4 regions of the Streptomyces sp. NPDC006384 genome follow, and region 3 is predicted to be linked to each of the others. Evidence: riboswitches for the same ligand, from Rfam matches in the RefSeq annotation. Region 3 holds a riboswitch; each other region holds the start of a gene.

The links. Region 3 has a riboswitch for cyclic di-AMP ahead of ACFYOJ_RS14925 (C40 family peptidase). Riboswitches for the same ligand answer to the same signal wherever they lie in the genome.
Region 1: another riboswitch for cyclic di-AMP. It lies ahead of ACFYOJ_RS22295 (M23 family metallopeptidase); the one in region 3 lies ahead of ACFYOJ_RS14925 (C40 family peptidase).
Region 2: another riboswitch for cyclic di-AMP. It lies ahead of ACFYOJ_RS21830 (LysM peptidoglycan-binding domain-containing M23 family metallopeptidase); the one in region 3 lies ahead of ACFYOJ_RS14925 (C40 family peptidase).
Region 4: another riboswitch for cyclic di-AMP. It lies ahead of ACFYOJ_RS20220 (transglycosylase SLT domain-containing protein); the one in region 3 lies ahead of ACFYOJ_RS14925 (C40 family peptidase).

Annotation. Positions count from the first base shown of each region.
Region 1 is NZ_JBIAHR010000016.1:57,782-65,036, reverse strand. It holds gene ACFYOJ_RS22305 (pitrilysin family protein) at 1-850, shown strand, start outside; gene ACFYOJ_RS22300 (pitrilysin family protein) at 847-2,235, shown strand; cyclic di-AMP (ydaO/yuaA leader) riboswitch at 2,425-2,588, shown strand; gene ACFYOJ_RS22295 (M23 family metallopeptidase) at 2,601-3,365, shown strand; gene ACFYOJ_RS22290 (HPr family phosphocarrier protein) at 3,559-3,840, opposite strand; gene ACFYOJ_RS22285 (GNAT family N-acetyltransferase) at 4,038-6,935, shown strand; gene ACFYOJ_RS22280 (DUF5998 family protein) at 7,054-7,255, shown strand, end outside.
Region 2 is NZ_JBIAHR010000015.1:158,405-165,659, forward strand. It holds gene ACFYOJ_RS21820 (MBL fold metallo-hydrolase) at 50-1,285, opposite strand; gene ACFYOJ_RS21825 (SGNH/GDSL hydrolase family protein) at 1,451-2,236, opposite strand; gene ACFYOJ_RS21830 (LysM peptidoglycan-binding domain-containing M23 family metallopeptidase) at 2,466-3,410, opposite strand; cyclic di-AMP (ydaO/yuaA leader) riboswitch at 3,415-3,573, opposite strand; gene ACFYOJ_RS21835 (tyrosine-protein phosphatase) at 4,036-4,833, shown strand; gene ACFYOJ_RS21840 (DUF6126 family protein) at 4,857-4,976, opposite strand; gene ACFYOJ_RS21845 (XRE family transcriptional regulator) at 4,973-5,638, opposite strand; gene ACFYOJ_RS21850 (aspartate aminotransferase family protein) at 5,715-7,100, opposite strand; partial or broken gene ACFYOJ_RS21855 (1-deoxy-D-xylulose-5-phosphate synthase N-terminal domain-containing protein) at 7,140-7,255, opposite strand, start outside.
Region 3 is NZ_JBIAHR010000009.1:223,994-231,248, reverse strand. It holds gene bioB (biotin synthase BioB) at 1-668, opposite strand, end outside; gene ACFYOJ_RS14945 (8-amino-7-oxononanoate synthase) at 820-1,947, shown strand; gene ACFYOJ_RS14940 (DUF397 domain-containing protein) at 1,990-2,238, opposite strand; gene ACFYOJ_RS14935 (helix-turn-helix transcriptional regulator) at 2,251-3,111, opposite strand; gene ACFYOJ_RS14930 (ATP-binding protein) at 3,326-3,898, shown strand; gene ACFYOJ_RS14925 (C40 family peptidase) at 4,070-4,543, opposite strand; cyclic di-AMP (ydaO/yuaA leader) riboswitch at 4,547-4,761, opposite strand; gene ACFYOJ_RS14920 (urease subunit gamma) at 5,337-5,639, shown strand; gene ACFYOJ_RS14915 (urease subunit beta) at 5,654-5,965, shown strand; gene ACFYOJ_RS14910 (urease subunit alpha) at 5,958-7,255, shown strand, end outside.
Region 4 is NZ_JBIAHR010000014.1:15,661-22,915, forward strand. It holds gene ACFYOJ_RS20210 (GNAT family N-acetyltransferase) at 1-879, opposite strand, end outside; gene ACFYOJ_RS20215 (HAD family hydrolase) at 1,114-1,923, shown strand; gene ACFYOJ_RS20220 (transglycosylase SLT domain-containing protein) at 1,979-2,470, opposite strand; cyclic di-AMP (ydaO/yuaA leader) riboswitch at 2,474-2,641, opposite strand; gene ACFYOJ_RS20225 (polyprenyl synthetase family protein) at 3,356-4,366, shown strand; gene ACFYOJ_RS20230 (DUF2092 domain-containing protein) at 4,611-5,834, shown strand; gene ACFYOJ_RS20235 (ABC transporter ATP-binding protein) at 5,881-6,870, shown strand; gene ACFYOJ_RS20240 (ABC transporter permease) at 6,857-7,255, shown strand, end outside.

The DNA.
Region 1 (7,255 bases), on a different contig from region 3:
CCCCTACCACCACACCCCGATCGGCTCGATGGCCGACCTGGACGCGGCGACCCTGGAGGACGCCCGCCAGTTCTTCCGCACCTACTACGCGCCGAACAACGCGGTGCTGTCGGTCGTCGGCGACATCGACCCCGAGCAGACGCTCGCCTGGATCGAGAAGTACTTCGGCTCCATCCCCTCGCACGACGGCAAGCAGCCGCCCCGGGACGGTTCGCTGCCCGACATCATGGGCGAGCAGCTGCGCGAGGTCGTCGAGGAGGAGGTCCCGGCCCGCGCCCTGATGGCGGCCTACCGCCTGCCGGAGGACGGCACGCGCGCGTGCGACGCCGCCGACCTGGCCCTCACCGTCCTCGGCGGCGGCGAGTCCTCCCGCCTCTACAACCGGCTGGTGCGCCGCGACCGCACCGCCGTGGCCGCCGGCTTCGGCCTGCTGCGGCTGGCGGGGGCGCCCTCCCTGGGCTGGCTGGACGTGAAGACGTCCGGAGACGTGGAGGTGCCGGTCATCGAGACCGCCATCGACGAGGAGCTCGCCCGGTTCGCCGAGGAGGGCCCCACGGCCGAGGAGATGGAGCGCGCCCAGGCCCAGCTGGAGCGCGAGTGGCTGGACCGGCTCGGCACGGTCGCCGGCCGCGCCGACGAACTGTGCCGGTACGCCGTCCTGTTCGGCGACCCGCAGCTCGCCCTCACCGCCGTGCAGCGGGTGCTCGAGGTGACGGCCGAGGAGGTCCGGGAGGTGGCCAAGGCCCGCCTGCGCCCCGACAACCGCGCGGTGCTCGTCTACGAGCCCACCGCCCCCGCCGACGAGAACGCCGCCGACGACGCCGACGAGAACGAGGAGGCGGCCAAGTGACCGAGCTCGCCACCATGGAATTCCACCCCCGTCCGCAGGCCGGCGAGCCCAAGCCGTGGGCCTTCCCCGCCCCCGAGCGCGGCAGCCTCGGCAACGGCCTCACCGTGCTGCGCTGCCACCGCCCCGGCCAGCAGGTCGTCGCCGTCGAGGTGTCGCTGAACGCGCCCCTGGACGCCGAGCCGGCCGGTCTCGACGGCGTCGCCACGATCATGGCGCGCGCCTTCTCCGAGGGCACCGACAAGCACTCCGCCGAGGAGTTCGCCGCCGAACTGGAGCGCTGCGGCGCCACCCTCGACGCGCACGCCGACCACCCCGGCGTCCGGCTGAGCCTGGAGGTGCCGGTCTCCCGCCTCGCCAAGGCCCTCGGCCTGGTCGCCGACGCCCTCAGGGCACCCGCGTTCGCGGACAGCGAGGTCGAACGGCTGGTGCGCAACCGGCTCGACGAGATCCCGCACGAGCTGGCCAACCCCTCCCGGCGCGCCGCCAAGGAGCTCTACAAGGAGCTGTTCCCGGCCGGCTCGCGCATGTCGCGCCCGCGCCAGGGCACCGAGGAGACGGTCGCGAACATCGACGCGTCCGCCGTCCGCGCCTTCTACGAGAAGCACGTCCGCCCCGCCACGGCCACCGCCGTGGTCGTCGGCGACCTCACCGGCGTCGACCTCGACGCGCTGCTCGGCGAGACCCTCGGCGCGTGGACCGGCTCCGCCGCCGAGCCGCTCCCCGTGCCGCCGGTGGCCGCCGACGACACCGGACGGGTCGTCATCGTGGACCGGCCCGGTGCCGTCCAGACGCAGCTGCTGATCGGCCGCACCGGGCCCGACCGGCACGACAGGGTGTGGCCCGCGCAGGTGCTCGGCACGTACTGCCTCGGCGGCACCCTCACCTCGCGCCTGGACCGCGTCCTGCGCGAGGAGAAGGGCTACACCTACGGCGTACGGGCGTTCGGGCAGGTCCTGCGGTCCGCGCCCGACGGCACGGGCGCCGCGATGCTCGCCATCAGCGGCTCCGTGGACACGCCCAACACCGGTCCGGCGCTGCAGGACCTGTGGACAGTGCTGCGCACGCTCGCCGAGGGCGGCCTCACCGACGCCGAACGCGACGTCGCCGTGCAGAACCTGGTGGGCGTGGCGCCGCTGAAGTACGAGACGGCGGCGGCCGTCGCGGACACGCTGGCCGACCAGGTCGAGCAGCATCTGCCCGACGACTACCAGGCCACGCTGTACCGTCGGCTCGCCGCCACCGGCACGGTGGAGGCCACGGCGGCGGTCGTGAGCGCCTTCCCGGTGGACCGTCTGGTGACGGTCCTGGTCGGTGACGCGGCGCAGATCAAGGAGCCCGTGGAGGCCCTCGGCATCGGTGAAGTCACCGTCGTGGCCGCCGAGTAGCGGCACGCGCGGGTGACGGCCCGGTGACGCTCGCGTCACCGGGCCGTCACATGTCCGAATTGGGGGAGAGGTTGCCCGTCTGCGCTGTGGCGTGCGCTACAAAAACCCTGTTGCGTTTGAGGATTGAACACACTCGCGTCTAGCGTCGTCCCGGCTGTCCGTCAGGCAGTGCGCCGCACCCGCGGCACCGGACAGTCATCGCCGAGTCCCCGTACGGCGCGAGCCAGGGGAGCCGGGGACCCAACGCAGTCCCTGGGGTGAATCGGACGCCCGCGCTTCGGCGAGGGGGTCCGTAGGAGACCTTCCTGCTCCGAACCCGTCAGCTAACCCGGTAGGCGAGAGGGAAGGAAAGGATCAGCCGCCACATGGCGTTCACGCGCGCCTCAGGGAAGCACCGCCGTCCCAGCCGCATGCACCGCACCACCGCCCGCGCGGCGGGCGTCGCGGCCCTCGCCACCACCGGCGTCGTCGGCACCCTCGCGGCCCCGGCTCTCGCCGCCGAGCCCGATCCCGAGCAGACCGGTCTCACCCCCGTCGTCTCCATCGGCGACACCGTGGCCGACGAGATCGACGCGCAGGCCACCGCGCAGAAGCAGGCCGCCCAGCACGCCGCCGCCCGCGAGGCGGCGATGGAGGCGGCGCGCGAGCGGGCCGCCGAGGCCGCGAAGGACGCCCGTGAGGCCAAGGAGCGGGCCGCCCGTGAGGCGGAGCGCGAGCGGCTCAACACCTTCGTCTCGCCGATCACCGCCTCCTACGTCTCCACGGCCTACCAGGCCGGCAGCTCCCTGTGGTCCTCCGGCAGCCACACCGGCATCGACTTCCACGCCTCCACCGGCACCCCGGTGCACGCGGTCGGCGTCGGCACCGTCGTCGAGGCCGGCTGGGGCGGCGCGTACGGCAACCAGGTCGTGATCAGGATGCACGACGGCACCTACACCCAGTACGGCCACCTGCTGTCCGTCGACGTCTCGGTGGGGCAGCCGGTCGAGGCCGGCCAGCAGATCGGCCTCTCGGGTGCCACCGGCAACGTCACCGGTGCCCACCTGCACTTCGAGGCCCGCACGGGCCCCGAGTACGGCTCGGACATGGACCCCGTCGCCTACCTCCGCTCCCACGGCGTGGACATCTGACGACCGACGGCGGAACATCCGACGGCAGAACCCCGACAGGCCCCGGCTCGCGCGCCGGGGCCTGTCCGTGTTCCGGGAGCCGGGGCCCCGGAAACCCGATGGCCTCCCGGGGAGCCGCGGAGCGGACGAAGGCCCGCCCGGTGGTCCGGGCGGGCCTTCGTCGGTGTGCCGTCACATCGGGTGTGCCGTCACCTCAGACGGTCTCGGGAAGCTCCTCGAGCCCCTCGGCGACCAGCTTCGCCAGCCGGTCCAGAGCGGCGTCCGCGCCCTCGGCGTCGGAGGCGAGGACGACCTCCTCGCCACCCTGGGCGCCCAGGCCCAGAACGGCCAGCATGGAGGCCGCGTTGACGGGCTTGCCGTCGGCCTTGGCGATCGTCACCGGGACGCCTGTGGCCGTGGCGGCCCGGACGAAGAGGGAGGCGGGGCGGGCGTGGAGGCCCTCGGCCCAGCCGACGTTGACGCGGCGCTCAGCCATGTGATGCTGCCCTTCAGGTGTTCGAGGTCAAGTTGTCTAGACCAGTCTTGTCTAGACCAGTTTCCCATATCGTGAAGCGTGCCGGAACGCCACCGTGCGCCGCCCCGGAGGACCGCCGGACCGCGGCCTCGGCCCGGCGTCCGTACCCCACAGACTGCCTCGCGCCATTGTCGTACGCGAGCCGTACTCTGGGGCCCATGCAGACCTCGTCGGACCGGCACGAGTACCCCGCTCACTGGGAGGCCGACGTGGTGCTGCGCGACGGCGGCACCGCGCGCGTCCGCCCCATCACCGCCGATGACGCCGAGCGCCTGGTCAGCTTCTACGAGCAGGTCTCCGACGAGTCGAAGTACTACCGCTTCTTCGCGCCGTACCCTCGCCTGTCCGCCAAGGACGTCCACCGCTTCACGCACCACGACTTCGTGGACCGGGTGGGACTCGCGGCCACCATCGGCGGCGAGTTCATCGCCACCGTACGCTACGACCGGATCGGCGCCGGGGGGACGCCCGCCTCGGCGCCGGCGGACGAGGCCGAGGTCGCCTTCCTCGTCCAGGACGCCCACCAGGGCCGCGGCGTCGCCTCCGCGCTCCTGGAGCACATCGCCGCCGTCGCCCGGGAGCGCGGCATCCGCCGCTTCGCCGCCGAGGTGCTGCCCGCCAACACCAAGATGATCAAGGTGTTCACGGACGCCGGATACACGCAGAAGCGGAGCTTCGAGGACGGCGTGGTCCGCCTGGAGTTCGGCCTGGAGCCGACCGACCGCTCGCTCGCCGTGCAGTACGCGCGCGAACAGCGCGCGGAGGCCCGTTCCGTGCAGCGCCTGCTCCAGCCCGGCTCCGTCGCCGTCGTCGGCGCCGGCCGCGCCCCCGGCGGCGTCGGCCGCAGCATCCTCGGCAACATCCGCGACGCGGGCTACACCGGCCGGCTGTACGCCGTGAACAGGGCCCTCGCCGAGGAGGTGACGGAACTCGACGGTGTGCCCGCCCGCCGCCGCGTGCGCGACATCGACGGGCCCGTCGACCTCGCCGTCGTCACCGTGCCCGCCGAGCACGTCCCCGAGGTCGTCACCGAGTGCGGCGAACACGGCGTCCAGGGCCTCGTCGTGATCTCCGCCGGGTACGCCGACAGCGGCCCCGAGGGGCGCGAACGCCAGCGCGCGCTCGTGCGCCAGGCACGCACGTACGGCATGCGGATCATCGGCCCCAACGCCTTCGGCGTCATCAACACCTCGCCCGCGGTGCGGCTCAACGCCTCCCTCGCCCCCGAGATGCCCCGCCCCGGCCGGATCGGCCTGTTCGCCCAGTCCGGCGCCATCGGCATCGCCCTGCTCTCCCGGCTGCACCGGCGCGGCGGCGGCGTCACCGGCGTGACCGGCGTGTCCACCTTCGTCTCCTCCGGCAACCGGGCCGACGTCTCCGGCAACGACGTCCTGCAGTACTGGTACGACGACCCGGAGACCGACGTCGCGCTGATGTACCTGGAGTCCATCGGCAACCCCCGCAAGTTCACCCGCCTCGCCCGGCGCACGGCCGCGGTCAAGCCGCTGGTCGTGGTGCAGGGCGCCCGGCACGGCGGCGTCGCGCCGCAGGGTCACGCCGTACGGGCGACGCGGCTGCCGCACGCGACGGTCTCCGCGCTGCTGCGGCAGGCCGGGGTGACCCGGGTCGACACGATCACCGACCTGGTCGACGCGGGCCTGCTGCTCGCCCGCCAGCCGCTGCCCGCCGGACCGAGGGTGGCGATCCTCGGGAACTCCGAGTCGCTCGGTCTGCTCACCTACGACGCGTGTCTGTCGGAGGGCCTGCGTCCGCACCCGCCGCTGGACCTGACGACGGCGGCCTCCGCGTCCGACTTCCACACCGCCCTGTCCCGGGCCCTGGCCGACGACACCTGCGACGCGGTCGTGGTGACCGCCATCCCGGCCGTGGGGGAGGGGTCGGCGGGCGACGCGGCACTGGCCGAGGCGTTGCGCTCGGCGGCGGCCACGGCGCCCGACAAGCCCGTCCTCGTCGTCCATGTGGAGCTGGGCGGCCTCGCCCAGGCCCTGTCCGCCGCGGCGAGCACGGCACCGCAGTCCGCGGCGGGCACCGCGCCCCGGACCGCGGCGAGCACCCCGTCCCCGGAGCCGCCGCCCGCCACGGGCTCCGCCCCCGCCACGGGCTCCGCTCCCGATGAGGGGAGCGCCCCCGACGCGGGAACGCCGGCCGGGAAGGTCCAGGCCCCCGAGGGCGCCCGCCTCATCCCCGCCTACCCCGCCGCCGAGCGCGCCGTCCGGGCCCTCGCCCACGCCGTCGCCTACGGACAGTGGCGACGCGACGCCGCCGACCCCGGCAGGGTCCCGGAGTACGACGACATCGACGAGAAGGGCGCCGCCGAGCTGATCCGCGGCCATCTCGCGCGCGGACAGGGCCTCACCCTCGCCGCCCACGACACCTGCGAGCTGCTCGGCAGGTACGGCGTCCACGTCCACCGCGCCCTGCCCGCCCCCACCCCCGACGACGCCGTCGCCGCCGCACGCACCCTCGGCTACCCCGTCGCCCTCAAGGCCACCGCCCCCCACCTGCGCCACCGCGCCGACCTGGGCGGCGTCCGCCTGGACGTGGCGGACGAGGACCAGCTGCGCCGCGCCTACGCCGAGCTGACCGACCTCTTCGGGAAGCCGGAGGAACTGCGGCCGGTGGTGCAGGGCATGGCACCGCGCGGCGTCGACACCGTCGTACGGGCGGTCATCGACCCGGCGGCCGGCGCGGTGCTCTCCTTCGGTCTCGCCGGCGCCGCCACCCAGCTCCTCGGCGACACGGCGCACCGGCTGATCCCGGTCACCGACCGGGAGGCCGGCTCCCTGATCCGCTCGATCCGCACCGCGCCCCTCCTCTTCGGCTGGCGCGGTTCGGCCCCGGTCGACACCGCCGCCCTCCAGGAGCTGCTGCTGCGCGTGTCCCGGCTGGTCGACGACCACCCGGAGGTCGTCGCCGTCACCCTGGAACCGGTCGTCGTCGCCCCGCGCGGACTGAGCGTCCTCGACGCCTCCGTCCGCCTCGCGCCCCCGCCGGCCCGCGACGACCTCGGCCCGCGCACCCTGCCGGCGTACTGACCGCGCACGGCCGCACCGGACACGACCGCACGGGCTCCGCCGGTACTCGCGACGAGACCCGGCGGGGACCGGCCGGGCGCCGCAAGGGCGTCCCGCGCAGTCAGTGGGTCCCCGTAGGATGGACCGCATGGCCAAGACCAGTACGACGACCCAGGGGCTGCGAGCGGCGATCGAGCGCAGCGGCTACTACCCGGCCCTCGTGGCCGAGGCGGTGGAGGCCGCCGTGGGCGGCGAGCCCGTCCGGTCGTACCTGGTCCACCAGGAGACCACGTTCGACCAGAACGAAGTGCGCCGGCACGTCACCGTGCTGGTGCTCACCG
Region 2 (7,255 bases), on a different contig from region 3:
AGACGCTCCAGCATCTGGACCATCTCCCCCAGCTCCTGCCCGACCGACGTCACCTCTCCCCCGCGAGGTCGAGATCACCCTTGCTCGTCTCGGCCACGCCTTGAGCGATCCGGGGACGGCGCCAAGGGTGCGCGATCGGACCGGAGACCGCCCGCCACCACGCCTCCACCGGCAGCTTCCCCGCCGGCTCGAACGGCTCCCCCGGCCGCGGGAACGCCACCGTCTGCCCGACCTCCTCGGCCGCGTCCCTCGTCCACTCACCCGGCTCCGCCCACGGATGCGGCGCCAGGTTGAACGTCCCCCAGTGGATCGGCAGCAGCACCCCTCCCGGAGCGCCTCCCTGCAGGTCAAGATGGGCCTGCACCCCCTGCGCAGGCGTCATGTGAATGTCTGGCCACATGCCGGGCAGCGGCGTATAGTCCGTGTGGTTCTTGGGCCAGAAGTCGGAGTACGCCCCCAGCTGGATCATCGTGGCGTCGAACGGGCCGTGGGCCGCGCCGATGTCGCGGAAGCCGTCGAAGTAGCCGGTGTCGCCGCTGTGGTAGACGCGGTGCCGTTCCCCGGCGACGACCCAGGACGCCCAGAGGGTGTGCTGGGTGTTGCGCAGCCCGCGTCCGCAGAAGTGGCGGGCCGGGGTGGCGGTCAGGGTGAGGCCGCCGACGCGCGTCGACTCGTGCCAGTCCAGCTCGCGCAGCCGGGAGGCGGACACGCCCCAGTGTTCGAGGTGGGCGCCGATGCCGAGCGGCACGGCGAACAGGGTGTCCGTGCCGGCCAGGGCCTTGATGGTGGGCAGGTCCAGGTGGTCGTAGTGGTCGTGGGAGATGACGACGACGTCGACCGGGCCGAGGGCCGCGAGGGGCAGCGGGACCGGATGCAGCCGCTTGGGCCCGGCGAAGGGTACCGGGGAGCAGCGCTCACCCCACACGGGGTCGAACAGCACCCGCTGCCCGTCGATCTCGGCGAGCACGCTGGAGTGTCCCGTCCAGGTCAGCCGCAGCCCGGTGGCGGGCGGCCGGGCGAGGTCGGCGAGGGTGGTGGCGTGCACCGGGACCGTGCCGCGCGGTGTGCGGCGAAGCCGCGACTCCCGGTCGAAGTAGACCTTGGCGAAGTCGCGGCCCGATCCGGACGGCCCGCTCCGGGCGGCGCCCCCGGGGTTCTGGAAGACACCGTCCCGGAAGTGCGGCGAGTTGCGGATGCGCGCCATGCGCTCGCCGCTCGGGTCCGCGCCGAAGGCCGCGGGCAGCGGTACGCGCAGCCCGGCGCGCGGGGGACGGGGACCGGCCACGGTACCTCCAGTGGGGAGTGGATCAGGCAGTCGTCTTCGTCGTCTCGTCCGACAACACTCGAACGACGGACGTGACTTCCGGGTTCCCTCCGCTCAGGAACGGCGGCACGGCGGCCGCCACGGCGGAGACCGGGCGGCCGTTTCCGTCCCGTGGCCCCGCGCTTCTCACGCCACGGCGGCGATCCGCATCTTGATGTCGTCCGGCGACAGCGTCCCCTTGGCGGTGACGTGGTCCCCCGAGGAGACTCCGCGCAGCCGGCGCCCGATCCACGGCACCAGGTACTCCCGTGCCCAGTGGACGTCGTCCCGCCGGACCTCGAGGGTGCCGCGGGGCGGCAGCGGCGGCCAGGGCTGCTCCGGGTCGGCCGGGATGCGCAGGCCGAGGGCCTGGCCGGCGCGCAGGGCCACGCGGGTGTGGCCCTCGGGCGACAGGTGCAGCCGGTCGGCGTCCCAGGCCCTCGGGTCCTGGACGCTGCGCAGCGACCACAGGTCGAGCACGGGGCAGCCGTAGCGGTCGGCGACGGCGCGGACGTGCCCGTTGTAGGTGGCGATCTTGCCGCGCAGGTGCTTGAGGAGGGGCACCCTGCGGGTGTCGAAGCCGGTCGTCACCAGGACGGTGCCCGCGGTGGAGGCGAGCGCGGCCACGGCTCGCTCGAACCGTTCGGCGACCTCGTCGGGGTCGGTGCCGGGCCGGATGATGTCGTTGCCGCCGGCACAGAAGGAGACGAGGTCCGGGGCGAGTTCGACCGCTCTGGGTACCTGCTCCTCCACGATCTGGTCGAGCAGCCTGCCGCGCACGGCGAGGTTGGTGTAGGTGAAGTCGCCCTCGGGGCGGCGGTCCGCGAGCAGGACGGCGAACCGGTCGGCCCAGCCGACGAACGCCCCGTCGGGGCCGGGGTCGCCGACGCCCTCGGTGAAGCTGTCCCCCACCGCCACGTACGACCCGATCACTGCTCTGCTGTCACTCTTCGAATCGTCTGCCACATCGGCCCATCATTCACCTTTCAATGTGACCTACGCGACCGTAGGAAGGGGTTGACGGGCGGTGAGAAAGGCCACTCCTAAAGTGTTCGCCAATTCAGGAATAAGCGTTCCGGGCGGCAGGGCGCGCCCGTTCCGGCGCGCCGAAGGCCGGACCCGGGGATCGGGGTCCGGCCTTCGGCGGTGCGAGGGGGCGTCGTCAGAGGGAGACGCCGTGCGAGCGCAGGTACGCGACCGGGTCCACGTCGGAGCCGTAGTCCGGCGTGGTGCGGATCTCGAAGTGCAGGTGCGGTCCGGTCACGTTGCCGGTGGCACCGGAGAGGCCGATCTGCTGACCGGCGGTCACGGACTGGCCGGCGGAGACGGAGAGCGAGGACAGGTGGGCGTACTGGGCGTAGTGGCCGTCGGCGAGCTTGATGACGACCTGGTTGCCGTACGCGCCGCCCCAGCCGGCGGAGACGACCGTGCCGGCGCCGACGGCCTTCAGGGAGGTGCCGGTCGGGACGACGAAGTCGGTGCCGGTGTGGTAGCCGCTGGACCACATGCTGCCGGACTGGTGGTACGGGGTGCCGACGCCGGCGCCGGCCACGGGGGCGGTGTAGCCGCTGCTGGTGCCGGCGGATCCGGCGCCCGCCTCCGAGGAGGACGAGGAGGACGAGGGCTGCGACGCGGCGGTCTTCGCGGTGTCCGACGACTTCGCGGCCGGCGCGGCGGAGGACTTCTTCGTCCCCGCGGGCTTCTGGGCCGTCTTCCCGGCGGAGGAGCCGGCGGTGCCGGTCGCGGCCTTCTGACCGATCGACAGCTCGAGCCCCGGGTGGATCAGCGACGGGTCGGAGCCGATGGCCTCGCGGTTGTCCTCGTACAGCTTCTTCCAGCCGCCGTCGACATGCTGCTCGTCGGCGATCTTCGACAGGTAGTCGCCGCTCCGCACGGTGTAGGTGTCCGCGCCCTTGCCGGCGGTCTTCTGCGCACCGGCCGGGGCGGACTGGGCCGCCTGTCCGGGAGCGGACTGCGCGGGGGCGGCCTGGGCGCCGGCGGCGCCCATCAGCGGGAGGGCGAGCGCGGCGCCGCCGGTTCCGGCGACGGCGATGGCACGGGCTATGCGCTGGACCTTGGTACGGCGGTGCTTACCCTTCGCGGGCATGTCGCATTCCTCTCCGGCGCCTGCGAGGTGAGCTGTCGGGTGCGGACTGGAGATGCCCGGCCGCGCGGTGACGCGGCTTTACCCCGAGCCTGTCCCGGGAACCGGAACAGGCGGTGTTGCCTGTGGGTCCCCCGCTCCTGCCGTGTACGGGTGGTTGATGAGTACGGGCTCCGGTCGGCGGCAGGATTAGGCGTCCGTCCGGATCGGTGGTGAACGTAAGGGACCGGGACGCGCACAGACAAGCGAGGGGTTCCGCGGACGGAAGTTTCTCTTGATCCTTCAGGGGAAAGGGCGGTCACACTCCGTCGATTCCGGAAGCCTCCGTTTTCCCGAATGTCCTTGAAAAGCGCATGAATTACGTGAACATGACGGGCAACGCACGGTCACTCTTATGACGCTGCTCACGGGGAACATCCCCAGCACCGCCCATATCGCAGCAAGTTGAGAGAAAAGCGTCAATTCAGACAGACGGGCCGGACGTCGCGCAGCCGGGCCCGTCGTGCACCTGCCGTATGCCCGTCTCACGCCGTACGGACGACTCGTTGCCGCGGACAGGGAATGCCGTATCGTCGGCTGGGCGCCCGCCGGCGAGCCGCGCCGTCGGGGCCGAGTGGGAGGAGCCCCCGTGACGCAGCAGGTCCCGTCGACCGAACCCGAGCTGACCGGTGTGCGCAACTTCCGTGACGTCGGCGGGCTGCCGACCGTGGACGGACGGCGCGTACGGCAGGGGGTGCTGTTCCGCAGCGGTCATCTCGCGCACGCGACCGCGGAGGACGCCGCGTTCCTCGCCTCGCTGGGACTGCACACGATCTTCGACTTCCGCAACGCCGCCGACCAGAAGCTCGAGGGCCGGGACGTCGAACTGCCGGGCGTGCGCAATGTGAACCTGCCGCTGAGCGATCCGGCCGACGGCGCCGAGTTCTGGAAGATGGTCCGCGACGGCGACCTCGACCAGCTGCGCGGCATCCTGGCCGACGGCCGGGGCGCGGACCGGATGATCACCTCCTACCGGATGATGATCAAGGAGCGCACGGCGGAGCACTCCCGGGTGCTGCACGCGCTCGCCGAGGACAGCGTCCCCGCGCTGATGCACTGCGCGGCCGGCAAGGACCGCGCGGGACTGTCGGTCGCGATCACGTTGCTCGCCCTGGGCGTGGAGCGCGACGCCGTCGTCGAGGACTACCTGAAGTCGAACGCACCGCACCGCCGCTACAAGGTGCGCCGCAGCGGCTCCGCCGCCTCGGCCTACTCCCCCGAGGTCATGGAGCTGCTCAGCCCCCTGTTCGACGCGCGCGCCGAGTATCTGACGGCGGCCTTCGAGACCATCGAGGAGACCTGGGGCGGCGTCGACGCCTACCTGGGGCAGGGCCTGGGGATCACTCCCGGGACCCGGGCCCGGCTGCGCGAGCGGATGCTGGACTGACGGCGAGGCCGCGGGCCGGGCCGCTACTTGGCTCCGACCTCGAACAGCAGGTAGAGGAAGCCGCCGAAGACGTGCCCGAGGGCGATGTAGATGAGAAGTCGCACCCACAGGGCGCGGGGGAACTTGTCCTGGATGGTGCTCATGGCGTCTCTCCGGCGGTGGGATGGGCGGACGTGGCGGCGGGCCCGAGACACAGGGTCGCCGTGGGGCTCTGCAGCAGGGTGTGGACGAAGAGGAGCTCGAGCCCGTCGGCGTCCTGGGCGGCGATCCGGTGCGGGGTCAGGGAGTCGAAGTGGGCGCTGTCGCCCGGCCCGAGCAGGTGCACGGCGTCCCCGAGGCGCAGCCGCAGCCGGCCCCGCAGGACGTAGAGCCACTCCTCACCGGGGTGCACGCGCACGATGTCGCCCTGGGAGCCGTGCGGCACGCGGACGCGCAGGGCCTGCATACCGCGGCCGGACCCGCCGGCCTGCCAGTACGTCCAGCCGCCCGCGCCGGTCGGCTCCATGTCGCCGGCCCGTACGACGGCGTCCCGGTCCGCGGCCGTCTCGCCGAGCAGCTCCGAGACGGTCGTACCATAGACGCGCGCGAGCGAGAGCAGCATCGGCAGCGAGGGCTGGCGCTGCCCGGTCTCCAGACGGGAGAGGTGGGCGGGTGACAGCCCGGCCGCACGGGCCGCCGCCTCCAGGGTGAGGCCGGCCCGGCGCCGCAGGCCGCGCAGCTGCGGCGCGACCACGGAGGCGACGGCGTCCGGCGGTCCGTCCTGCCGGTCGTCCGGCGGGCCCGGCGGGTTCGCAGAGGAGGACATGCCTCCATTCAGCACCGATTTTGCCCGTAAGGCAATTTAATTGCCCCACAGGCAAAACCGCCGCGGGTCCCCTGCGCTAGCGGTTCGCCACCGCCTGCTTCACCAGCGTCTTCCCGAAATCCCACATCAGGCCGCCGCCGCTGTGCGCGTCGTCCATCACCTCGGTGAAGGCGTCGACGAAACGGTCGGCGTCCGCCGTGTCGATGATCAACGGCGGGATCAGCTTGATCACCTCCAGACGGTCGCCGGAGACCTGCGTCAGGATGCGGTGCCGCTGCAGCAGCGGCACCACCACCATCTGCGCGAACAGGCCCTTCCGCGCGGCCTGCAGCATCGTCCAGCGGCTGCGCAGCCGCAGCGACCTCGGCCGGCCGAACTCGATGCCGATCATCAGACCCCGGCCCCGGACGTCGGCGAGCAGCTCGTAGCGGTCCACCAGCGCCGCCAGCCGGGACCTGAGATGCTCGCCCACCGCGGCGGCGTTGGCGACGATCTCCTCGTTCTCGATCACCGACAGCACCGCGAGCCCGGCCGCCATGGCCTGCGCGTTGGACCCGAAACTCGCCGAGTGGACCAGCACGCGGTCCATCGAGGAGTACACCTTCCGGAAGATCCAGTCCTTGCCGAGCGTCGCTCCCACCGGCACGTACCCGCCGGACAGCGCCTTGGCCACGCACACCAGGTCCGGTTCGACGCCGTCCTCGTGCTGGTAGGCGTAGAACCTCCCGGTCCGGCCGAGGCCCGTCTGCACCTCGTCGGCGATCAGCAGCGCCCCGTGCCGGTGCAGCAGCTCCTGCGCGGCGCGCAGATAGCCGGGCGGGGCCTCGTGGACGCCCTTGCCCTGGATCGGCTCCACGATCAGCGCCGCCACGTCCCCCTTGCCCAGCTCCCGCGCCAGCGCGTCCAGGTCGCCGAGCGGCACGGCGGTGTCGGGCAGCAGCGGGGCGAAGCCGTCCCGGAAGCCGCTCTCGCCGTTCACGGACAGGGAGCCGGTGGTCAGTCCGTGGAAGGCGTGCGTGCAGTACAGGACCCTCGGCCTGCCGGTCGCGTACCGGGCGAACTTCAGCGCGGTCTCCACCGCCTCCGTGCCGCTGTTGCCGAAGAACACCCGGTCCAGGTGCGGGCTGTACGACAGCAGCCGCTCGGCCAGCAGTCCGGGCAGCGGCGCGCAGTCGAAGCGGGTCAGGTCGGCCAGCGAGGCGTCGAGGACGTCGTGCAGCGCCTTGCGGACGACCGGATGGTGGCGGCCCAGGCCCATCACCGCGAACCCGGCGAGCATGTCCAGGTAGTCGTTGCCGTCCGCGTCCCAGAAGTGCGCGCCCTCGGCCCGCTCGTAGACCTTGTCGAAGCCGATGGTGCGCAGCATGCGCGGCAGTTGGTGGTTGAGGTGCTTCGCGTGCAGCTCGTACCGCTCGGCACCGCGTTCGGCCAGCAGCGCGCCGAGGTCGAACTCCTTGGCCATTCAGCTCTCTCCTTGCCCTGGCATGACGATACGGCCGTCCCCGGCGGCGCGGCTGTTGTCCTCGATGACGGCAACGGCGTGGCCCTGTTCCCCCCGGACCCGGCGGGCCTTGGCGGAGAAGCCCTGACGGCCGGTCGGCGGCTTGTGCGCGTAGC
Region 3 (7,255 bases):
AGCGAGAAGACCACGTCGACCAGGTCCTCGTCGCTCTCGCCCATGCCCGCGATCAGCCCCGAGCAGGCCGAGAGCCCGGCCGCGTGCGCCTTGTTGACCGTGTCCACCCGGTCGGCGTACGTGTGCGTCGTCGTGATGTCCCCGTACGTCGCCTCGGACGTGTTGAGGTTGTGGTTGTAGGCGTCGGCGCCCGCCTCGCGCAGCCGCTCCGCCTGGCCGTCGGAGAGCAGACCCAGACAGGCGCACACCTCGACGCCCTCGTTCTGCTCCTTGATGGTGCGGATCGTCTCCGAGACCCGGTCCACGTCCCGCTCGGTGGGGCCGCGCCCGCTGGCCACCAGGCACACCCGCTTCGCGCCGCCCGCCACACCCGCGGCCGCGGCCTCGGAGGCCTCGCCGGGCTTCAGCCACGTGTACTTGAGGATGCCGGCCTTCGAGCCGAGCCGCTGCGAGCAGTAGGAGCAGTCCTCGGGGCACAGGCCCGACTTGAGGTTGACGAGGTAGTTGAGTTTCACCCGTCGGCCGAACCAGTGCCGGCGCACCTTGCCGGCCGCGGCCACCACGTCGAGCAGTTCGTCGTCGGACGTGGCGAGGACGGCCAGGGCCTCCCCGCGGGTCGGCGACTCGCGCCGAAGTCCCTTGTCCACCAGCGTGTTCAGCAGGTCCATGAGAACCGATCCTGTCCTACGGGGCCACTCGGGGCCAAGGAGAGTCCGCACAACAGTGGCAGATCGGCGTGTGGGTATCACCACACCTCGGGCGGCCCGTCGTGCCGCTAGTGTCTGTCCGCTGCCCACACAACTCCCCGAGGAGCGACGCATGGCGTTCGGCTGGATCGACGAGCAGGCCGGGGCGCGCCGCCGGGCCGGTCTCGTACGGACGCTGCGGCCCCGCCCGGCCGGCTCCCCGCTCCTGGACCTGGCGAGCAACGACTACCTCGGCCTCGCCCGGCACCCCGAGGTCGCCGAGGGCGCGGCGCGGGCCGCGCGGGACTGGGGCGGCGGTGCGACCGGATCCCGGCTGGTCACCGGGACGACGGAGCTGCACGCCGAACTCGAGCGGGAACTGGCCGGCTTCTGCGGCTTCGAGGCCGCGCTCGTCTTCTCCTCCGGCTACGCGGCCAACCTCGCCGCGGTCACCGCACTGGCCCCCCACGGCTCCCTCGTCGTCTCCGACGCGGGCAACCACGCCTCGCTGATCGACGGCTGCCGGCTCGCCCGGGGCACCACCCAGGTCGTGGCACACGCCGACCCGGAAGCGGTCCGCAAGGCACTCGCCGCCCATGCCGGGCCCGCCGTCGCCGTCTCCGACACGGTCTTCTCCGTCGACGGCGACGCCGCCCCGCTGACGGCCCTCGCCGAGGCGTGCCGGGAGCACGGGGCCGGGCTGGTCGTCGACGACGCCCACGGCCTCGGCGTCCTCGGCGAGGGCGGCCGGGGCGCCCCGCACGCGGCGGGGCTCGCGGGCGGCGACGACGTCGTCGTCACGGTCACCCTGTCCAAGTCGCTCGGCAGCCAGGGCGGCGCCGTACTCGGCCCCGCACGGGTGATCGACCACCTGGTCAACACCGCCCGGACCTTCATCTTCGACACCGGACTCGCCCCCGCGGCCGCCGGCGCCGCCCTCGCGGCACTGCGGCTGCTGCGCCGCGAGCCCGCACGGGCGGAGCGGGCGCGCACCGTGGCGGCCGACCTGCACGCACGCCTGACCGCCGCGGGCCTGGACGCCGTACGTCCGGACGCCGCGGTGGTCTCGGTGCGCGCCCCGTCCCCGGAGGGGGCCGTGCGGTGGGCGGCCGACTGCCGTACGGCCGGCCTGTCCGTGGGCTGCTTCCGCCCGCCCTCCGTGCCCGACGGCATCTCACGGCTCAGGCTGACCGCCCGTGCGGACCTCTCCGGGGAACAGATCGAACGCGCTGTACGGGTGATCGGCGAAACGCGGCCATGAGTCGGCGTGGCACGGCCGTGTGTCGCACGATGCCCGGTCGGGTCAGCCGGCCCGCCCGGGCCGGCCGCGGCGGAACACGGCCGTGAACGACGCCCAGCTCCCGGGGGAGAAGAGCAGCGCGGGCCCGGCCGGGTCCTTGGAGTCGCGCACGGCGAGGAGTCCGGCCCAGGGGCCGGCCGGCGGACGGGCCGTCTCCACGCAGTTGTTGGCTCCGGTGCTGTAGCTGCTGCGCAGCCATCGCACGCCGTGCAGATCGGTACTCGTGGGGGTCTTCCGAGGAAGTGCGGACATGGTGGTTCCTCCTTACGCGCCGGCCGCTGTCGCGGCGATGTAGTCCAACGAGTCCTCGGGCGAAAGGGCATGGTGCTGAAGGGCGTCGAAGGCCTCGGTGTAGGCCTCCAGGTCTTCTTTCCGTTCGAGATAGACGCTACTCGTCAAGTGGTCGAGAACAACCACGTCCAGATCGGAGACGTTCGGAAATGAGAAAATTACGAACGGACCGGTGACGCCGATGTGCGCCCCGGCGGAGAACGGCAGTACCTGCAACCGGACATGGGGCAGCCGCGCGGCCTCCACCAGCCGGTCCAGCTGACGGGACATCACCCCGGGCCCGCCCACCTCCCTCCGCAGTACGGCCTCGTCGAGGACCGCGTTCAGCGCCAGCGGGGGATCGGACCGGAGCACGTCCTGCCGGGCCAGCCGGACCTCCACCAGCGTGTCCAGCCGCTCCTCGGTCAGCCCGTCCACCGCGGCCCGCGTCACCGCGCGCGCGTACTCCGGCGTCTGCAGCAGCCCGGGCACGACGGTGGTCTCCAGCGTGCGCATCGCGCTCGCCTGGGACTCCAGACTGATGAAGTCCCGGTACGTCGGCGGCAGTACCCCGCGATAGGCGTGCCACCAGTGGTGCCGCCCGCCCGCGTCCTCGGAACCCGCCAGCAGCCCCAGCAGCTCCCGCAGTTGGGGATCGTCCACGCCGTAGGCGTCCAGCAGTAAGCGCACGTCGGCCGGTTTCGCCCCGCTCGTCCCGGTCTCGATCCGGCTGACCTTCGACTGGTGCCAGCCCACCAGCCGGGCCGCCTCGCCGCTGGTGATCCCCGCCGACGTGCGCAGGGCGCGCAGCTCCGCGCCCAGCTTCCGGCGGCGCACCACGGGGCCGTGCTGCATGGGCCATTCCTCCGCTCCTCATGAGCCGCCCGAATACGGTCTGCCGTCGCAGAGTTCACCGCTTCGAGCGACAGATATATGCATAACTCGGTGGATCGCCGCCCCGCACCGGGGAGGTGGTGGCAGTCTGACGGTCAAGCACCAGTCCGGGACCGTACTCGAACCACCCGCTCCGTGTCGGGCTGCGGTCCCGTGGGAAAGGGACGACGTCGCCATGGCAGACCACCTGGAAGCATCCGTCACTCTGCCGAGCGAACCCGCCTCGGTGGCCGCCGCGCGTACCTATGCGGTGGGCACGCTGGCGGAATGGGGCCTGCCCGCGGACGCGGACACCTCCGAGACCGTCCGGCTGATCGTCTCCGAGCTGGCCACCAACGCGGTCCAGCACACCTTCGGACAGTCGCCCACCTTCACGGTGGACCTCGTGCTCGACCGTGACGAGCGGCTGACCGTCGGCGTCACCGACAGCCATCCGCGGTTCCCCAAGCGTCTGCCGGCCGCCGTGCAGCAGGACAACGGCCGGGGCATGGTGATCATCCGCTGGCTGGCGGCGGAGTACGGCGGCAGGCTGCGGGTACGGCCCACGCGCGAGGGCGGCAAGACCGTCTCCATCGAACTGCCCTGGACGGCGCCGGGGGGCCCGGCGTCCGCGGAGCCGGGCACGGGGCCCGCGGTGCCCGTCCCGGCCGCGGAGCCCGTCCCGGCCGCGGAGCCCGTCCCGGCCGGGGATGCCCCGGGGCGAGGCGGAAGGGGCGGCACGATCCCTGAAGCCGAGATGAGGGGCTGAGGCGGGGACGACGCGTACGGCGACCCGCGCGCCCCGGCCGCCGTGTGCCGGGTGGTGCCGTCCCGCGCCCGGCGGTGTCCCCGTCGAGGGCGGTGCGCCGACGGCACGGACCGGCGCTCCACACCCGGGCAGGTGACGGCGCGCCAGGACGCCGTCACCTGCCCGGGCGGATCACTTCACCCGGCCGTACCAGACCTTGTTGGTCCAGATCTTCTGCAGACGCACCACGTCCCCGGTCTTCGGGGCGTGCCACATCTTGCCCTTACCGGCGTAGATGCCCACGTGGTAGACGTAGCTGCCCGAGTGGAAGAACACCAGGTCTCCGGCCTTGCGGCTCTTGGCGGAGATGTGCCGGGTCTTGTTGTACTGCTGCGCCGCGGTGCGCGGCAGCTTCTTGCCGGCCTTCTTGAACGAGTACAGGGTCAGTCCGGAGCAGTCGAACCTGTACGGCCCGACGGCGCCCCATGCGTAGGGGGAGCCCTTCTTCGAAGCAGCGATCTTGAGGGCCTTGGCCGCGTGGGTGGCGGCGGCGGCCTCACCGGACGCACCGGGGACCACGAGGGAACCGCCCACGGCGGCGAGGGTCAGGGCGGAGGCCGTACCGGCACGGGCCACCAGCGACGGGACACGATTGAGCGCAGTCATGCGCAACCCTTCGTCAGCCGCCTGTGAAGGATGACCTGTCGGATTCGGGCTGGCGAAGTTGCCCGGCCGCGCGAGTGCGGCTTCACCCCAAGGGCCACTCGGTCCGGTCATGGCGTGACCGTTCCCGGCGACCCGTCGTGCTCGGGTCCTCCACTCCTGCCGATCCACTCCTGTCGACCGGTCGTCCGGGCGGCGGCAGGACTCGGCGTCCGCCCGGACCGCCCCGCCGCTGCGGCGGGGGCTTGTCGTCAGTCACGGATCTTGTCCCACCGGGGTCGGAAAATCCCAACGGAACGGGGCACTTGTGTTGTTACTCACCACTCACCCGTTCGGGTGGACACATCCCCGCCCTCCGTACCCACACACGCGGCGGCGACGCCGGGACCAGCGGCGGAAGGGGGAATTCCGGCTCCCGGGGAAGCGGAGTGCGCAAGCTCGGCGGGCGGGAAATTCGAGGTGTTCCTACGCTGAAAGGGGGTACGCCGGATGGTCCGTTTCGGCCACCGGCCGAGAGGATTCCGAGAGCGGGGAGCGGGCGTGCGTCAGCGCGCGAAGACACCGGGACGACCTGCGGGCATGCGAACGGGACGCCGACGGCACGGTAATCACCCGGTCAAATCAACGTGACGTGGCAGAAACACTTTAGCCGTACTCTGCACCCCGATCCACCTGCGTTTTTCGGAACAACGGGGCGTGCTTTCGGGCTCTTTCCTGTGTGTTACATCTAGATCCGTCGCGGTGGCCGCGGCAGCCGGGCCGTTCGGTTCCGGCATGTCTTTCTGTGAGGTGATTCGTGCAGCTGACCCCGCACGAGCAGGAACGCCTGCTCGTCCATGTGGCCGCGGACGTGGCCGAGAAGCGCCGGGCGCGCGGAGTGAAGCTCAACTACCCCGAGGTCGTCGCGCTGATCACCTCGCACATCCTCGAAGGCGCCCGCGACGGTCGCACGGTCGGCGAACTGGTGTCCTCCGGACGCAAACTGATCCAGCGTCACGAGGTCATGGAGGGCGTACCCGAGATGATCCACGACGTACAGGTCGAGGCCACCTTCCCCGACGGCACCAAGCTGGTCACCGTCCACGACCCGATCATCTGACAGGGACGGCAGCCGTGATTCCCGGAGAGATCCTCTTCGCCGACGAGCCGGTCGTCTTCAACGAGGGCCTGGAGAGCATCCGCCTGACCGTGCTCAACACCGCCGACCGGCCCGTCCAGGTCGGCTCCCACTACCACTTCGCCGAGGCCAACCCCGCCCTCGCGTTCGACCGCGGCCTCGCCCACGGCAGACGGCTCGACATAGCCGCCGGCACCGCCGTCCGGTTCGAGCCCGGCATCCCGGTCGACGTGGAGCTCGTCCCCCTGGCCGGCGCCCGCGTCGTCGTGGGCCTGCGCGGCGCGACCGGAGGTGCCCTCGATGCCTGAACTGTCCCGAGCCGCCTACGCCGACCTGTTCGGCCCCACCACCGGCGACCGCATCCGCCTCGCCGACACCGACCTCCTCGTCGAGATCGAGGAGGACCGCTCGGGCGGCCCCGGCCGCTCCGGCGACGAATCCGTCTTCGGCGGTGGCAAGGTGCTGCGCGAGTCGATGGGCCAGTCGTGCGCCACCCGCGCCGACGGCGCCCCCGACACCGTGATCACCGGCGCCGTGATCATCGACCACTGGGGCATCGTCAAGGCCGACATCGGCATCCGCGACGGCCGGATCACCGGCATCGGCAAGTCCGGCAACCCGGACACCATGGACGGCGTCCACCCGGAGCTGGTCATCGGCCCCGAGACCGAGATCATCGCGGGCAACGGCAGGATCGTGACCGCCGGCGGCATCGACACCCACGTCCACTTCATCGCTCCGACCGTCATCGCCGAGGCGCTCGCCTCCGGCATCACCACCCTCATCGGGGGCGGCACCGGACCGGCCGAGGGCAGCAAGGCCACCACGGTGACCCCGGGTTCGTGGCACCTGGCCCGGATGTTCGCCGCCCTGGAGTCGAGCCCCGTCAACATCGGGTTCCTCGGCAAGGGCAGCACCATGTCCAAGCAGTCGATGCGCGACCAGCTGCGCGCCGGCGTCCTCGGTTTCAAGATCCACGAGGACTGGGGCGCGACCCCCGCCGTCATCTCCGCCTGCCTGGACGTCTGCGAGGAGTCCGGCGCCCAGCTCGCCATCCACTCCGACACCCTGAACGAGGCCGGCTTCGTCGGCGACACCTTCGACGCGGTCGCCGGCCGCACCCTGCACGCCTTCCACGTCGAGGGCGCCGGCGGCGGCCACGCTCCCGACATGATCACGGCGGTCTCGCTGCCGAACATGCTGCCGGCGTCCACCAACCCGACCCGGCCGCACACCGTCAACACCGTCGAGGAACACCTCGACATGCTGATGGTCTGCCACCACCTGAACCCCGCAGTCCCGGAGGACCTGGCCTTCGCGGAGTCCCGCATCCGGCCGAGCACCATCGCGGCCGAGGACATCCTGCACGACATGGGGGCGATCTCCATCATGTCGTCGGACGCCCAGGCCATGGGCCGCATCGGCGAGGTGATCCTGCGGACCTGGCAGACCGCCCACGTGATGAAGGCCCGGCGCGGCTTCCTGCCCGGCGACACCAGGGCCGACAACCACCGTGCCCGTCGCTATGTCGCCAAGTACACCATCAACCCCGCGGTCGCCCAGGGCATCGACCACGTGGTCGGCTCCGTCGAGTCCGG
Region 4 (7,255 bases), on a different contig from region 3:
GTCCTTGTACTCCGCCGCGCCCCGCCCCATGTCGAGCGTGCCGATGCCCTCGGCGGCGGCGGCCTCGGCCATCCGCAGATGCAGCACCAGTCCCGGCGAGTACTTCGCGAACTCCGGGTCGTACGCCGGGAACCAGCACGCCAGCACCGACGACGAGCGCAGCCCGAAGTGCGCGGCGACGGGCCGGCCGCCGGCGTAGAGCACGGACAGCGTGCCGGTGCACTCGGGTGCCCGGGTCCCGGCCAGCCGCCCGACCAGCCGGGTGATCCACTCCTGCGCGAACCGGTCCCGGCGCCCCGTCCTGCGGTACTGCGCCGACTTCCACTCCATGAGCGTGCGCAGCGCCGCCGGGTCGCGTTCGTCGAAGACGAAGCGCACGTCCCCGACCTGGCGGCCCAGCCGGCGCTCCTTGGCGAGGGTGGTCTTCAGGAACTTCGGCGACTGGGCGCGCAGCACGTTCTCGTACGCCTCGTAGCCCTTCTCCACGTCGATGACGTAGGTGGTGTGCTCCTCGGCGGCGTACGGCACGAACAGGCCCTGCTCGGCCTCCAGGTTGTCGAAGGCGAAGCCCGACAGGGAGCACGCCCGCAGCAGCCGGCGGGGGTCCGGCGTCAGCCCGGGGCGCAGCACCGCGCCCTGGCAGTCCGAGACGCCGAGCCCGATGGCCCGGCCCTGGCCCAGCGGTCCGCGCTCGTGCGGCAGGAAACCGGCCGCCTCGCCGCCGTCGTACAGCACCGCCACCCGCGCCCCCGGCCGCACCCGGCCCACGGCGTCGGTGAACTCCGGTTCCATGAAGGGATTGCGCGGCGCCGTCGAGCCGGCACGCAGCTCCCGCCAGCGTTCCCGTTCCCCCGCGCTCAGCTCCTGAGGGTTCAGCACACGTACACGTCCGCCGTTCAACCCGACCCCCCGATCAAGTCCCCCTGGACTAAAGGAAGGTACCCCCGGGGCCGCCCCGGGGGTAGAAGGCAGAGCAAGTTGTTGCCAACTGGTGCACAGGCCTTCAACCGCCTTTAGACGGTGTTGCGTCAGCTTTCGGACACCTGCGAACGACCTCGTGCGCAACCGGTCGCGGGGTGAGTCGGACAGGTCCGGTGTCCGTATTCTCTGATCATGGACCGCACCGCATATGCCCTCGTCGCCACCGACCTCGACGGAACGCTGCTGCGCGGCGACGACACCGTCTCCGACCGGTCGCTGGCCGCGCTGGCGCGGGTGGCCCGGGCGGGGGCGCGGCACCTGGTGGTGACGGGACGCCCCGCGCCGAGGGTGCGGTCCCTGCTCGACGGCCTCGGCTGCGAGGGGCTCGCGGTGTGCGGACAGGGCGCGCAGGTGTACGACGCCGGCGCGCACAGGATGCTGTGGTCGGTCACCCTGGACCGGGAACTGGCGGAGACCGCGCTCGGCAAGATCGAGGCGGAGGTCGGCGAGGTGTACGCCGCGGTCGACCAGGACGGCGTCGACGGGCTCACGCTCATCGAGCCGGGCTACCTGATGCCCCACCCGACCCTGCCCGCGGTCCGTGTGGACCGGCGCGACGAGCTGTGGGGCGAGCCGATCAGCAAGGTGCTGCTGCGCCACCCCGAGCTGTCCGACGACGAGCTGGCGGCGACGGCGCGCGCGGTGGTCGGCTCCCTCGCCACGGTCACGATGTCGGGACCGGGGACGGTGGAGCTCCAGCCGTGCGGCGTCACCAAGGCGACCGGTCTGGCGCTCGCCGCCGAGCGCCTGGGGCTGAGCCGGGGACGGACGATCGCCTTCGGGGACATGCCCAACGACGTCCCCATGTTCCACTGGGCGGCCCACGGGGTCGCCATGGCGGACGCCCACCCCGAACTCAAGGCGGTCGCGGACGAGACCACCCTGACGAACGAGGACGACGGCGTCGCCGTCGTCCTCGAACGGATCTTCGGAACCTCCTGACGCGCCCGGCGCGCGCCGCCGGGGCTCAGTGCGTCAGGGCCCGGCGCGTCACGGCTCAGTACGCGCTGAAGACGTTGTCGATCGAGCCGTAGCGGTCGGCCGCGTAGTTGCAGGCGGCGGTGATGTTGGCGACCGGGTCGTAGGAGTCCCAGGACGTGCCGGGCACGTGGTAGGCCCGGAAGGTCGGGTCGATCACCTGGAGCAGGCCCTTGGACGGGGTGCCGTTGACGGCGTTGACGTCCCAGTTGTTGATGGCGAACGGGTTGCCGGACGACTCCCGCATGATGTTGCGGTGGATGCCGTCGTACGTCCCGGGGATCCCGTGCTGCGCCATGATGTCGAGCGACTCGCGGATCCAGCCGTCGAGGGTCTCCGGGTACGCCGTCGTCGCCGTGGCGGCGGTGGTGGCGGCGGCCGGGGTAGCGGCGGAGGCGGTGGCGGCGCCGACGAGCGGCAGGGCGAGCACGGCCGCGCCGGTGCCGGCGAGGGCGAACTTGCGGACGAGACGAGCGGTACGGCTGTGACGGTTCTGACCGTTGGCAGGCATGTGTGTGTCCCTCTCCTACGCCTGCGAGGTGAGCTGTCGGGTTCGGGCGGGGAGGTGCCCGGCCGGCCCTCACGGGCACGGCTTCACCCCGAGCCGCTCCGGTGGTTTCCGGCGCGGCGACTTACCTGGGTCCCCCGCTCCTGCCTGCGAGTGTGTCGGTGGATGACTGGTGCCGGGGCGGTGGCAGGATTCGGCGTCCGCCCGACAGGCCGGGAACGTATGCGAGAGCACATGTCCGGAACAAGTGCAGGAATCACCCGACGTCCATGTTGACCTTGGTCTGGGGCTTTTGGGGTGCTTGATCCTTTGCGGTCGCCAAGCCTCAACTGGCTTGCGGCGCAAAGGGAGGGCACAGTCGGCGGCGGGGTTGCCCACAGGCGTGGCGGAGTGAGCCAACTCACGGCCGCCAAGAAGACCGGCAAATCGGGCATTAGGTTCAACGGGCGGTCAATCGCCCATCGGTGGCGACGGCTTGCGGGCGGCGTCGGGGGTGATGTCGGGGCGGTGTCGGAACGGCTGGGGGCCGGGCGGTCCGGCCGCCCCGTGGCCGGCCGGCCGTGTCCGGCTTCGCCGTGCCCCGTGTTCCCGCGCGTCGTGCGGGCATCCGTTCGGAGGGGGCCGGGTGGGTGACGTGTGCGGAGCGAGGGCCGCCGGGAGGGGATGTGTGATCCCCGGTGGCGACTTCCCGCCCTGGTGGTATCGCTCCATGTCCGCTCATATCGGCTGATCGAAAACATGGCGCGCATGATCCGATTCCGACCGGCCTGTAACGGTGGGCGCTAGCGGTGATCGAAACGTGACCGGATACGCTGACTCGAGTGGTGGCAGCGACCTATCGACAAACCAGGTAATCGCCAGTAGACACCAGCAGACAGGAGACCCCTCGTGACCGTCGTCGGGCCGTTCGGGCTGAGCGTGCGGGACCAGGCTCTGGAAGCCGATGTCCAGGCCGGATTGGTCGCGGTCGAGGAAGGGTTGCTCGAAGCAACCAAAAGCGAGGTGCCCTTCATCACGGAGGCCGCCCAGCACCTGGTGCGGGCCGGCGGCAAACGGTTCCGGCCACTGCTGGTGATGCTCTCGGCCCAGTTCGGCGACCCCTACGCCCCCGGCATCGTGCCCTCGGCCGTGGTCGTGGAGCTGACCCACCTCGCCACGCTGTACCACGACGACGTGATGGACGAGGCGGCCGTGCGCCGCGGCGTGCCCAGCGCCAACACCCGCTGGGGCAACTCGGTCGCCGTCCTCACCGGTGACTTCCTGTTCGCCCGCGCCTCCCAGATCCTGGCCGACCTCGGGCCCGAGGCGGTCCGGGTGCAGGCCCTCGCGTTCGAACGGCTCGTCACCGGCCAGATCCTGGAGACGGCCGGCCCCCAGGACGGCCGGGACCCGGTCGACCACTACCTCGACGTGCTCGGCGGCAAGACGGGCTCGCTGGTCGCGGTCTCCTGCCGGTTCGGCGCGATGATGTCCGGTGCCGACGAGACGGTCGTGGACGTCCTGACCCAGTACGGCGAGCGGCTCGGCGTCGCCTTCCAGCTCGCGGACGACGTCCTGGACATCGCCTCCGACTCCCACGAGTCGGGCAAGACCCCCGGCACGGACCTGCGCGAGGGCATCCCGACCCTCCCGGTGCTGCGGCTGCGCGAGCGGGCCGCCCGGCTCGGACTCGCCGAGGACGTCGCGCTGTGCGAGCTGCTGGACTCCGACCTCACCGACGACGCCCGGCACGCCGAGGCCCTGCGCCTGCTGCGCGCCCACCCCGCGCTCGAACAGGCGCGGCGGGACACCGTCCGGTACGCCGAGGACGCCCGGGCGGCGCTGGCCCCGCTGCGGGACTGCGACGCGAAGGCCGCGCTGATCGAACTGTGCGACGCGGTGGTCCACCGGGCCGGCTGACCCGCCGCCCCTCCCGACGGCTCCCCCACCCCCTACGGGCCGGGGGAGGCGCCGGCCCTCCGTGTCATCCCGCAGGAGTAGGCGGAGTTGAGCCCGCGGTCTGACGCCTCTTCCCGCCCGATTTGGTCAGATGGTCACCACGGAGAACACCACTCCTCACCGATTCGGGTGAGAATGGCGGCTCACGGGTGAACACGTGCAATGGCGCGAGGCAGCCGCCGCCGACGACGGAGGTAGGGCACACATGGCACCGTTCGATTCCGACGACAACACGACCGCCGCCGAGGCCGGCGAACCGCGCACCGGACGGCGCAGGGCCGCGCGGTACGTCGTCCCGGTCGCGGTGATGGGCGTGGCGGCCGCCACGATCGGCCTCGTCCCCGCGCTCGCCGACTCCGGCGACCCGGACCTTCCCGAGGTGACGGCGCAGCAACTCGTCCAGAAGATGGCCGAGTCGGACGTCCAGCAGCTCTCCGGCACCGTGAGGATCACCACCGATCTGGGGCTGCCGGACCTCGGCGGCCTGGAGAGCGGCCTGGCGTCCGGCATGTCCGGCGGCCCGGGCGCGGAAGGCGGCGACGACGCCGGCTCCCCGGCCGATCCGTCGGCGAAGCTGACCGGCCTGGTCTCCGGCACCCACACGCTGCGCGTCGCGGCCGACGGCCCCGACCGGCAGAAGCTCTCGCTGCTGGAGGACGCCGCCGAGTACAGCCTGATCCACGACGGCAAGGACGTCTGGGGCTACGACAGCCGGACCAACGAGGTCTACCACTCCACCGTCCCCGGCGACGCCGGGCAGCCGCGGCACCAGGTGCCGGTCACCCCGAAGGACCTCGCCGACCAGGCGCTGAAGGCGGTCGACGACACCACGTCCGTGACCGTCGACGGCACCGCGCAGGTGGCCGGCCGGGACGCGTACCGGCTGGTGATCAAGCCCCGGCAGTCCGGTTCCACGGTCGGCGCCGTCACCGTGGCCGTGGACGCGAGGACCGGCCTGCCGCTGAAGTTCACGCTGACCCCGGCGGGCGGCGGCGCCGCCGTCGTCGACGCCGGCTTCACCGACGTCAGCTTCGCGAAGCCGGACGCGTCGACGTTCGACTTCACCCCGCCGAAGGGCGCCGAGGTCACCGAGGCCGACAAGACGCCCGAGGCGCCGGAGCAGCGCCCCGGGGCCGGCGGCGACCTCGCCGGGGAGCTGGACGGCCTGAAGGTCATCGGCGAGGGCTGGAACGCGATCGCCGCCTTCGACACCGGCGGACAGGGCCTGCCCACGGCACCCGAGGGCGGTGACGCGGGCGCCCTCGGCGGCTTCCTCGGCTCCTTCGGCGACCAGGTAGAGGGCGACTTCGGCTCGGGCACGGTCTTCACGACCCGCCTGGTCAACGCCCTGATCACCGACGACGGCAAGGTCTACGCCGGCGCGGTCACCAAGGAGGCCCTGGTGAAGGCGGCCGAGGCCGCGAAGTAGGACCGGACGCCACGGTCCGTACCCGTACGACGAGGAGAGGGAGCCGATGGGCGGAGCGTCCGTCACGGAGCCGGAGCGCCCGGGCCGGGGGAGCGGAGAGGCGGACGACGCCGTCATCGCCACCCGCGCGCTCACCAAGCGCTACCGCGGCGGACAGCTCGCCGTCGACGGCCTCGACCTGACCGTCCCGGCGGGCAGCGTCTTCGGCTTCCTCGGCCCCAACGGCTCCGGCAAGACCACCACCATCCGCATGCTGATGGGCCTGATCGAGCCGACCTCGGGCACGGCACGGGTGCTGGGCCGGCCCGTGCCGGGCGCCGTCCGCGCCGTACTGCCCCAGGTCGGCGCCCTCATCGAGGGCCCGGCCCTGTACGGCTTCCTCTCCGGCCGCGACAACCTGCTGCGCCACGACGCCGCCGACCCGACCGCCGACCCCCGCACCCGGCGCGAGCGCGTCGCGGCGGCGCTGGACCGGGTCGGGCTCACGGCCGCCGCGGGCAAGAAGGCGAAGGCGTACTCGCTCGGCATGAAGCAGCGCCTGGGCCTCGCGGCGGCCCTGCTCCGGCCGCGCCGCCTGCTGGTGCTGGACGAACCCACCAACGGCCTCGACCCCCAGGGCATGCGCGAGATCCGAGCCCTCGTGCGCGAACTGGCCTCCGACGGCACGACCGTCTTCCTCTCCTCCCACCTGCTGGACGAGATCGAGCAGGTGTGCACGCACGCCGCCGTGATGGCGCGGGGACGGCTGATCACCCAGGGCCCGGTCGCCGACCTCGCCGCCGGAGCGCGCGGCCGGCTGGTGGTGACCACACCGGACCCGGGGGAGGCGGCCCGGGTGCTGAAGGAACGGGGCGCCGGGGACGTGGTCCTCGCCGAGGACCGGGTGACGGCGGAACCGCCGGACGGCGACCCCGCCGACCTGAACGCGGCACTCGTCGCGGCCGGCGTGCGCGTCCGCGGTTTCGGAGTGGAACGCGCCTCCCTGGAGGACGCGTTCGTGGCACTGACCGGGGAGGGCTTCGATGTCGCGGGCTGAACCACGCGGTGCCGAGCCGCTGAGCGCCGAGCCGCTGGGCACCGAACCGCCGCGCACGGTACGCGCGCCGGGCCCGCTGTGGACCCTCGGTCTGCTGCGCAGCGAGCTGTGGATCACCTTCCGGCGCTGGCGCACCCTCGCCCTGCTGGGCGTGCTGGCGGCGGTGCCGGTCCTGGTGGGCATCGCCGTGAAGATCGAGACGGGCGACGGCTCGTCCCCCGGCACAGGCGGCGGGGGCCCGGCGTTCCTCTCGCAGATCAGCAACAACGGCCTGTTCCTGGTCTTCACCGCACTGGCCGCGACCCTGCCCTTCTTCCTGCCCATGGCCGTCGGCGTCGTCGCCGGTGACGCCGTCGCGGGCGAGGCGAGCGCGGGCACCCTGCGC